Regions from separate parts of the Chromobacterium paludis genome, predicted to be linked through region 3. Evidence: predicted binding sites of a transcription regulator. Region 3 holds the regulator's gene; each other region holds the start of a gene.
The links. The regulator FNR, encoded in region 3, switches genes on or off when oxygen is low (the NO sensors DNR and NnrR bind a similar motif). The targets are predictions, from matches to a motif close to TTGATNNNNATCAA.
Positions count from the first base shown of each region.

Region 1: the regulator FNR is predicted to act here: its motif matches at 1,875-1,888, upstream of FYK34_RS01495 (M61 family metallopeptidase).
Region 2: the regulator FNR is predicted to act here: its motif matches at 1,303-1,316, upstream of FYK34_RS04575 (4-hydroxyproline epimerase).

Region 1 covers NZ_CP043473.1:307,189-310,464, reverse strand. Annotated here, with positions in the region: gene FYK34_RS01495 (M61 family metallopeptidase) at 8-1,801, opposite strand; gene ccoN (cytochrome-c oxidase, cbb3-type subunit I) at 2,255-3,276, shown strand, end outside.
Region 2 covers NZ_CP043473.1:1,008,641-1,011,916, forward strand. Annotated here, with positions in the region: gene FYK34_RS04565 (GlxA family transcriptional regulator) at 1-360, shown strand, start outside; gene FYK34_RS04570 (AraC family transcriptional regulator) at 357-1,142, opposite strand; gene FYK34_RS04575 (4-hydroxyproline epimerase) at 1,454-2,380, shown strand; gene FYK34_RS04580 (dihydrodipicolinate synthase family protein) at 2,425-3,276, shown strand, end outside.
Region 3 covers NZ_CP043473.1:2,707,012-2,710,287, reverse strand. Annotated here, with positions in the region: gene hemN (oxygen-independent coproporphyrinogen III oxidase) at 1-1,208, opposite strand, end outside; gene fnr (fumarate/nitrate reduction transcriptional regulator Fnr) at 1,314-2,060, shown strand; gene FYK34_RS12690 (DUF1853 family protein) at 2,109-3,026, opposite strand; gene FYK34_RS12685 (RNA methyltransferase) at 3,016-3,276, opposite strand, start outside.

The sequences.
Region 1 (3,276 bases), 1.9 Mb from region 3:
GGTCCGCTCAGCGGCCGGCAATCCACTTGCCGCCATCCGGCAGCAGCTTCAGGCGGCAGGTATCCGCCGGCGCCGCCCGCAGCGTCGCCTCGAAGGTCATCAGCTCATCGCGGCGGAAGGCATGCAGCTTGATCTGGTCGCCTGCGGCATAACGCGATATCTGCTTGTCCAGATCGAAGGCGCGCAGCTTGTCCACCGCCACCACCACGTCGCCGCCGGACAAGCCTGCCGCCTGGGCCGCGCCGCCGTCCAGCACCTGGGCCAGCTTGACGCCGGCGGCGTCGGCCGCGGTCTTGACGCCCAGCGTCAGCGGCGCCGGCTTGCCGGCGAAGGCGTCGACCACGCCGCCGCGGTCGGCCGCGCCCTGCGCCGCCTCGAATTGCATTTCGACGCCCTGGCTGGCCAACAGTTCGGTCAGCGGCAGCTCTGCGGTGGAACGCAGCGCCAGATCAAAGAAAGGCTGCAGCTTGAGGCCGGTGGTTTCGATGGCGATCTTTTCCCACTCGTCTTCCTGCAGGCCCTTGCCGTCCGCCAGCCATTTCTTCCACAGCGCCAGCATCACGTCGTCCAGCGATTGCTTGCCCTGGCTGTCGCGGCGGATGGTCAAGTCCAGCGCCAGCGCGGCCAGCGCGCCCTTGGTGTAGTAGCTGACGATGCTGTTGGGGCTATTTTCGTCCTGGCGGTAGTACTTGGTCCAGGCCTCGAAACTGGATTGCTCCAGCGTTTGCTTCATCCTGCCCGCGCCGCGTTGCACGCCGGTGATGGTTTCGGCCAACAGGCCCAGGTAGCGCTTCTCGTCTATCAGGCCGCAGCGCGCCAGGGTCAAATCGTCGTAATAGGAGGTGATGCCCTCGAAGGCCCACAGCAAACGGGTATGGCCCTCGCGGTTCAGGTCGTACGGCGTGAACGCCGCCGGCTTCATGCGCTTGACGTTCCAGCTGTGGAAGTATTCGTGGCTGATCAGGCCCAAGAGCTTGAGGTAGCCATCGCTGATCTCGGTCGCGCCGGGCGCCGGCAGGTCGTCGCGATTGGCCACCAGGGCGGTGGAGGCGCGATGCTCCAGGCCGCCGTAGATATCCTTGCCGACGAACAGCATGAACACATAGCGCTCGAACGGCGCGGGTTCGCCGAACAGCTGGATCTGGTATTCGCAGATTTTCTTGGTGTCGTCCGCCAGGCGCTTCAGATCGCCCTGGAAGCGGCCGGACACGACGAACTCATGCGGCACGCCGCAGGCCTTGAAGCTGACTTTCTGAAACGCGCCCATTTCCACCGGGTGGTCGATCAGCTCATCGTAGCTGGACGCCTGGTAACGGCCGAAGCCGCTCTTTTTCTTGACCTCCACGGCCGGCAGGCTGGTGGCGATTTTCCAATCCGCATAAGACTTGCCTTCCGGCGCCAGGATGTCCACGCTGCACGGCGCGTCCTCGTAGCCTTCCGCCGCCAGGAACACGCTGCTGCCATTGTAAAAGCCGCGCTCGCCGTCCAGATAAGCGCCGCGCACGGACAGATCAAATGCATAGACCGGGTAGCGCAGGGTCAGCGCGCCCTTGGCCGGATCGGCCTGCCAACGGTTTTTCTCCAGCTGGCGCACCACCACCGGCTTGCCGCCGGCTTCCGCCTGGATTTGGCCAAGGTGCTTGGAAAATTCACGTATCATATAGCTGCCGGGAATCCAGGTCGGCAGCGAAAAAATCTGGCCATTCTTCGCAGGTTGCAAAACTGTAACCGTGGCTTCGAACAGGTGGGCCTCCGGGGAAACCGGCCGCAGAGTGTAGTGGACTGGGATGGACTGGTTCATGATCGCCTGCGTGCGTTGCAAAACCTGATGATTCTAGCATTTTCGCCTGGAAAGCGGCGTCGATTGTGCCGTATTGATCCATATCAAGAGCTGTTGCCCACAGGCCAATACAATTGCATGCGTGACAATCTGGACCGTTTAACGATTGCCGTCCCCGCAGGACGACGGCAAGAACATGCTAAAACGGCCAAACCGTTCATGCGTCTGGTTTGGGTATGGTGCTTGATTTAGAATAAAGGCATTGATCTGGCTAGGAATTGGTGCTGTCGAAACCGCTGACGAACTGCTAATACAGACATCGTAAGCCTTCGATACGGATCGGCACTTGACTCAACTATGCTGTTCGGTTCCCGTGGCTTGAGCCTACCCAGTAGCAAATGGGGCTGAGGTGAAGAAGTTCAAGCCGCTACGGTTTGTTCATGTTCTGAGTTAGCAACCTTGGAGATAACCTTAATGGAAACGCAATCCACTTATAACTATAAGGTGGTGCGCCAATTTGCCATCATGACCGTAGTTTGGGGCATCGTCGGCATGTTGGTGGGCGTCGTCATCGCGGCCCAGCTGGTGTGGCCAGAGCTCAATTTCGGGCCCTGGTTCCACTTTGGCCGCCTGCGCCCCTTGCACACCAATGCGGTCATTTTCGCCTTCGGCGGCTGCGGCCTGTTCGCCACGTCCTACTATGTGGTGCAACGTACCTGTAACGTCAGGCTGATTTCCGACAAACTGGCCGCCTTCACCTTCTGGATGTGGCAGCTGATCATCGTGCTGGCCGCCATCACCCTGCCGCTAGGTTTCACCTTCGGCAAGGAATACGCCGAGCTGGAATGGCCGATCAAGCTGATGATCGCCGTCACCTGGGTGGTGTACGCCATCGTGTTCTTCGGCACCATCGCCATCCGCAAGGTCAAGCACATCTACGTGGCCAACTGGTTCTATGGCGCCTTCATCCTGGCCGTGGCCCTGCTGCACATCGTCAACTCCGCCTTCGTGCCGGTGACGCTGTGGAAGTCTTACTCGGTTTACTCCGGCGCGGTGGACGCCATGGTGCAATGGTGGTATGGCCACAACGCCGTGGGCTTCTTCCTCACCGCCGCCTTCCTCGGCATGATGTACTACTTCGTGCCCAAGCAGGCCGGCCGCCCGGTGTACTCCTACCGTCTGTCCGTGGTGCACTTCTGGGCGCTGATCTTCACCTATATGTGGGCCGGTCCGCACCACCTGCACTACACCGCCCTGCCCGACTGGACCCAGTCCGTAGGCATGGTGTTTTCCCTGATCCTGCTGGCGCCGTCCTGGGGCGGCATGATCAACGGCATCATGACCTTGTCCGGCGCCTGGCATAAGCTGCGCACCGACCCGGTGCTGAAGTTCCTGGTGGTCTCGCTGTCCTTCTACGGCATGTCCACCTTCGAAGGCCCGATGATGTCGATCAAGACCGTCAACGCGCTGTCCCACTACACCGACTGGACCATCGG
Region 2 (3,276 bases), 1.7 Mb from region 3:
TATGCCAGCCTGCAGGACTTTTCCGGGCATGACGATGAGCTGGTGCTGCGCTGCCAGCACTGGTTGCTGGACAATTTACGGCAGCCTTACCGGCTGGCCAGCCTGGCCCAGGCGGCCGGGGCTAGCGAACGGACGCTGATGCGGCGCTTTGGCCAAGTGCTGGGACAAACGCCTTTGCAATATCTGCAGCAGCTGCGGCTGGACAGCGCGCGGCGCATGCTGGAAGGCACCGCCTTGAGCCTGGACGAGATTGTGGAGCGGGTGGGGTATCACGATGCCGGCACGTTCCGGCGGCTATTCAGCCGCGAGCTGCGATGCACGCCGGCCGAGTACCGGCGCCGGTTTGGCCGCGCCGACTAGCGGCGCTCATCCTGATCCAGCTGTTGGCGGTATTGGCGCGGCGTCAGCCCGGTCAGGGCCTTGAACTGGCGGCTGAAGGCGCTGTGGTCCGTGTAGCCGCAGCGCAGCGCGATGTCCGTGATGGCCATGTCGGTCTGCAGCAGCCGGTGCGCGTGCTCCAGCCGGGCCTTGTGTATCATTTGCCGCGGCGAGAGGTGGAACACTTTTTTGCAATAGCGCTCCAGCTGCGCGGCGGACATGCCGGCGATGCCGGTGAGCTGCGCCATGGAAACCGGCTGGCTGAAATGGCGGCGGATGAACTCGTCCACGGCGGCCAGACGCTTATAAGCCGGATGGCTCTTGCTGGCCGACTGCAAATCCAGCGAAATGCCTATCAGGCCTATGATTTCGTCTTGCCGGTTGTACAAGGGCCATTTGTAGGTCAGGCACCAGCCCGGTTCCCGGCTTTTGAACAGATGCAGCTCCAGCTGGCCTTCCAGCACCAGGCCGTCTTGCAGCACCTTGATGTCCTGCGCCGTATAGACCGGCCCCAGCTGGGCCGGAAACACTTCCGCGCTGGTCTTGCCCAGCAGCGGCTGCAAATCCTTCAAGCCGCAGCGCTGCGCCAGCGTCTGGTTGGCGCAAAGATAGCGCGCCCTGGCGTCCTTGATGAAGATGGCCGCGTTGGGGATGAGGTCCAGCACCGGCAGCAGCGGGGCAAGGCCTGCCAGCCAGTCTTCTAGCGATGCCGGTTGGCGTCCTTCCCGCCAGCGGGCGATGGCTTCAACCGTCGTGCTCGTCATCCTTCCCGCCTTTCTGGATGGGCCCGCCGCCGCGCAGGGCCGCCCTCCGTCCTTGCCGTCTGATCCATCCCACTGCTGCCGCGTCCTGTCTGATCCCGGGCCGCTGAGCGAGCCAAGCTGCCGCGCCGCCCAAACTATGCCGATTTCGTCATGACAACTGATGATAGCCATCAAGATTGTCGGCGGCAACGCGGCCATGCTATCGGGGTGGCAGCGAACAGGGATGCGGCGCGGAGAGGCAATGGAATCCACGCGCTGCGGGATAACGGCGCGGGCGGCCGGACTTGACGGGGTTTGGAATGGACAAGCGGATGCGGCAACTGGAGGTCATAGACTCCCACACCGGTGGCGAACCCACCCGGCTGGTATTGAGCGGCTTCCCCGCCTTGCCGGGCGGCGGCATGTCGGATAAGCGCGACGCGTTGCGCGAGCGGCACGATCAATGGCGCCGCGCCTGCCTCTTGGAGCCGCGCGGCAATGATGTGCTGGTGGGCGCGCTGTATTGCGAGCCGGTTTCGGCGGACGCCGCCTGCGGCGTGATCTTCTTCAACAACGCCGGCTACCTGGGCATGTGCGGCCACGGCACCATCGGCTTGATCGCCTCCTTGCACTACCTGGGATGGATAAGGCCCGGCGCGCACAAGATAGATACGCCGGTGGGGACGGTCGGCGCCGTGTTGCATGAAGACGGCGCGGTGACGCTGCGCAATGTGCCGTCCTATCGCTACCGCCGGCAGGCGGCGGTGGAGGTGCCCGGCCATGGAACGGTGATTGGCGACATCGCCTGGGGCGGCAATTGGTTTTTCCTGGTGGCCGAGCATGGCCTGAGCGTGCGGCTGGACAATGTCGAGGCGCTGAGCGCGTTCAGCTGCGCCACGATGCAGGCGTTGGCGGCGCAGGGCGTCACCGGCGCGGACGGCGCGCCTATCGATCACCTTGAGTTGTTTGCCGACGATGAGCATGCAAACAGCCGCAACTTCGTCATGTGCCCCGGCAAGGCCTATGACCGTTCCCCCTGCGGCACCGGCACCAGCGCCAAGCTGGCCTGCCTGGCCGCTGACGGCAAGCTGGCCGAAGGCGAGCGCTGGGTGCAGGCCGGCATCACCGGCAGCCGCTTCATCGGCCATTACCAGCGGGAAGGCGACTTCATCCGCCCCTATATCACCGGCCGCGCCCATATCACGGCCCGCGCCACGCTATTGATCGACGAAGAAGACCCCTTCGCGTGGGGCATCTGAACCCCGCGCGCCTCACCTGAATGAATGCCGCAAGGAGCAAGACAATGAGCGATAACATTTTCACCGGCTGCATCCCGGCGCTGATGACCCCGTGCACCGCCGATTGCCAGCCGGACTTCGACGCGCTGGTGGCCAAGGGCAAGGAGCTGGTGTCCCTGGGCATGAGCGCGGTGGTGTACTGCGGCTCGATGGGCGACTGGCCGCTGCTGAGCGAGGCCCAGCGCCAGGAGGGCGTGGCGCGGCTGGTGGCTGCAGGCGTGCCGACCATAGTGGGCACCGGCGCCGTCAACACCCGCGAGGCGGTTTCCCACGCCGCCCACGCCGCCAGGGTGGGGGCGCATGGCTTGATGGTGATCCCGCGCGTGTTGTCGCGCGGCGCGTCGCCGGCCGCGCAAAAGGCGCATTTCTCGGCCATTCTGGCTGCCGCGCCCAAGCTGCCGGCCGTGATCTACAACAGCCCCTACTATGGCTTCGCCACCCGCGCCGACCTGTTCTTCGAGCTGCGCCGCGCCTATCCCAATCTGATCGGCTTCAAGGAGTTCGGCGGCGCTGCCGACCTGCGCTACGCCGCCGAGCACATCACCTCCCAGGATGACGAAGTCACGCTGATGGTGGGGGTGGATACCCAGGTGGTGCACGGCTTCGTCAATTGCAACGCCACCGGCGCCATCACCGGCATAGGCAACGCGCTGCCGCGCGAAGTGCTGCACCTGGTGGCATTGAGCCGGGCGGCGGCCAGGGGCGATGCCGTCGCCCGCCGCCGCGCCGGCGAGCTGGAATCGGCGCTGGCCGTGCTGTCCTCCTTCGACGAGGGCTGCGACCTGGTGCTGTATTACAAGCACCTGATGGTGCTGAACGGCGACAAGGAATACGCGCTGCATTTCAACGAAACCGAC
Region 3 (3,276 bases):
AAGATTTCCTCTATCGCCTCCACCGACAAGGCGAAGCGGCACATCAGGCCCTGGATGATGGTGCGGCGCAACAGGTCGTCGTTGTCCAGCGTGATGCCGCGCACGATGGGCAGCTTGTCCGCGTCCAGCGCCGCGTAATAGCCCTCCAGCGTCTTGTCGTTCTGGCAGTAGCTGGAGCCCACCTTGCTGATGGCGGACACGCCGAAGGCCAGCATGTCGCAGTCCGCATGCGTGGAGTAGCCCTGGAAGTTGCGTTGCAGCCGGCCCTGGCGCAGCGCCACCGCCAGTTCGTCGTCGGGCTTGGCGAAGTGGTCCATGCCGATGAACACATAGCCGGCGTCGGTCAGCATCTTCACCGCATCCTGCAGGATGTCCAGTTTGACCGAGGCGGAGGGCAGGTCCGCTTCGTGGATGCGCCGCTGCGGCATGAACACCGTGGGCAGGTGGGCGTAGTTGTACAGCGCCAGCCGGTCCGGGTTCAGCTCCAGCGCCTTTTGCAAGGTGCGCAGCATGGATTCGCGCGTTTGCAGCGGCAGGCCGTAGATCAGGTCCAGGCTCACCGACTGGATGCCGGCCTCTCGCCCGGCCTCGATCACGGCGCGGGTTTCTTCCTCGCTCTGGACGCGGTTGACGGCTTTTTGCACCGCCGGCTCGAAGTCCTGCACGCCGACGCTGATGCGGTTGAAGCCGAACTTGGCCAGCTTGAGCATGGTTTCGCGCGACACCTTGCGCGGGTCGATCTCGATCGAGTATTCGCCGTCGGGCATGAACTCGAAGTGCTCGGCCAGCATGGCCATCAATCGTTCCAGCTGCGCATCGGAGAGGAAGGTGGGCGTGCCGCCGCCGAAATGCAGCTGGATGATCTTCTCGCGGCAGCCCAGTTGCGCCGCCACCAGCTGGATTTCCTTCTCCAGGTGGTCCAGATAGATGTCCGCCTTGCTCTTGTCCTTGGTGATGATCTTGTTGCAGGCGCAGTAGAAGCAGACGGTGTTGCAAAATGGTATATGCACGTAAACCGATAAAGGCTTGCGGTTGGCGCCGATGCGGCGTTGTTGCAGGCGCAGCAGATAGTCATCATCAGAGAAATTTGATGTGAAGCGATCTGCGGTCGGGTACGATGTATACCGCGGTCCAGATCCATCCAGGCGTTCGATCAGCTCGCGATCGAACTCAAAATGGGCGGGTGAGAAGGGATGGGTGGTTTTCATGTCTCATTCAGATGGAAAAACTTCCGGTGTACTGGTAAATTTGCGGAAATCCCCCATTGTCGGCATTGACTATGGTCAACCTTTACGAGCTTGCAGCCAAATAGCATGTCTGAACACAACCACACACCCCTGCATTCTTTGAAAGTCTCCTGCTCCAGCTGCAGTCTGCGCGAGCTGTGCTTGCCTGTCGGACTGAACCGCGAGGAGATGAGCCAGCTCGACACCGTGATCCGGCAGAGCCGACGCCTGAAACGCGGCGAGTACCTGTTCCACAGCGGCGAGTCTTTCAAGTCCTTGTTCGCCGTGCGCACCGGCTTCTTCAAGACCTGTGTCGCCAGCCAGGACGGCCGCGAGCAAGTGACCGGCTTCCAGATGTCCGGCGAGCTGATGGGCCTGGACGGCATTTCCACCGGCAACCACAGCTGCGACGCCATCGCGCTGGAGGACAGCGAAGTGTGCGAACTGCCGTTCAACCGCATGGAAACGCTGAGCCGCGACATCCCCAGCCTGCAGCACCACTTCTACCGGCTGATGAGCCGCGAGATCGTGCGCGACCAAAACGTCATGCTGCTGCTGGGCAATATGAAGGCGGAGGAGCGCATCGCCGCCTTCCTGCTGAACCTGTCCGGCCGCCTGTCCAGCCGCGGCTTCGCCGCCAACGACTTCATCCTGCGCATGAGCCGCGAGGAAATCGGCAGCTTCCTGGGCCTGAAGCTGGAAACGGTCAGCCGCACGCTGTCCAAGTTCCAGCAACAAGGCTGGATCACCGTCGATCACAAGCACATCCAGCTGGTGCAACTGGACGATCTGAAAGCCTTGATTTCCGGCTGCGCCCACGCCAACGGGCACTAAGCGGGGTGGGTTGAGAAGTGAGGAAGGCAGGCCATGGCCTGCCTTTTTTCATGCCTGCGCGGCGGCGATGCGCTGCCGCAGCGCGGCCAGGCGGCCGGGGTCCGGCCAGCCGGGCGGGGTGACGAAGCCGCGCGCCGCTTCGCGCCAGACGCCGTCCGCGCCAGGCTGCAGTTCCGCCACCAGCTGCGGCGCGGCGGCGGCGGACAAGCTGTCGCGCAAGGCGTGTTCTTCCTGCGTCTCCGCCTCTGCCAAGCGGGCCGGCGCCAGCCAGCGCAATCGGGGCAGCCAGGCCCAGCGCGAATTTTCGTGCCGTCTGGGCCAGGCATCCAGCCGCGGCGCGTGCCAGCCATGGAGCTGGCCGGGCGCGAGAAGGGCCGCAGGGGCGGCGCCTGCGGGATAGAAGAACCAGCCGCAGAGGCGGGCGGCGGCGCGGCAGTTCTCGAAGCCCGGCGGCAGGACGGCCCGAGCGTTGGGATGGCGCGATAAAAGCAGCTGTGTTGTATTTTTGGTCTCTTTTAACCGCCAGGCGTCATTGATACCAGGGCCGATCAGCTCATCGGGCGAGTCGCCAACTTGCAGATAAAACTTGCTGGCGGTTTCCAGATGCCAGGGTTCGCCGTCCAGGCGCAGCAGAAAATCGAACTCTCCCACCGTGCGCCGCGCCGCATTGATGACTTTCAGGTTTTCAAAAGCCAGTTCGATATGCGATGCATGGCGAAACCAAAATGAGAATAATCGTTCCGCATATTTTCCAAGGCGGACGGCCGGCGCCCCGGCGAGCCAGGCTTCCAGCGCCGCCGGCGCGCGGTCCAGTTCGGCCAGCAGATTTGCGCCGTCCGCGCCCAGCAGGCGCTCGGGCGGCATGTCCGCGCCGCACAGCCAGGGCGGGGGAGAGGTCAGCAAAAAGGCCAGATCGCGCACCGCGGGATGCGCGTAAGGCAGGTCGCAGCCTGGCTCAGTCCGCATCGCCGGAGGCTTTGCCGGCCGCGCGCTGCACTTGCTTGTAGAAGCCGCGCAGGATGTCGATCTCCTCGCGCAGCATGCCGGCGCGGTGGAACATGGTCCGCATGCGGCGCATCAGCCGCTCGCTGTTGCGGCGCTGGAAGTAGCCTATCTCGTCCATCGCCTGCTCCAGATGGCCGCACATGCCGTCCACCTCGCTCTGCGTCGCGGCCTCGCCCTCGGCGCGCAGATATTCCACGTCCACCTCGGTGTG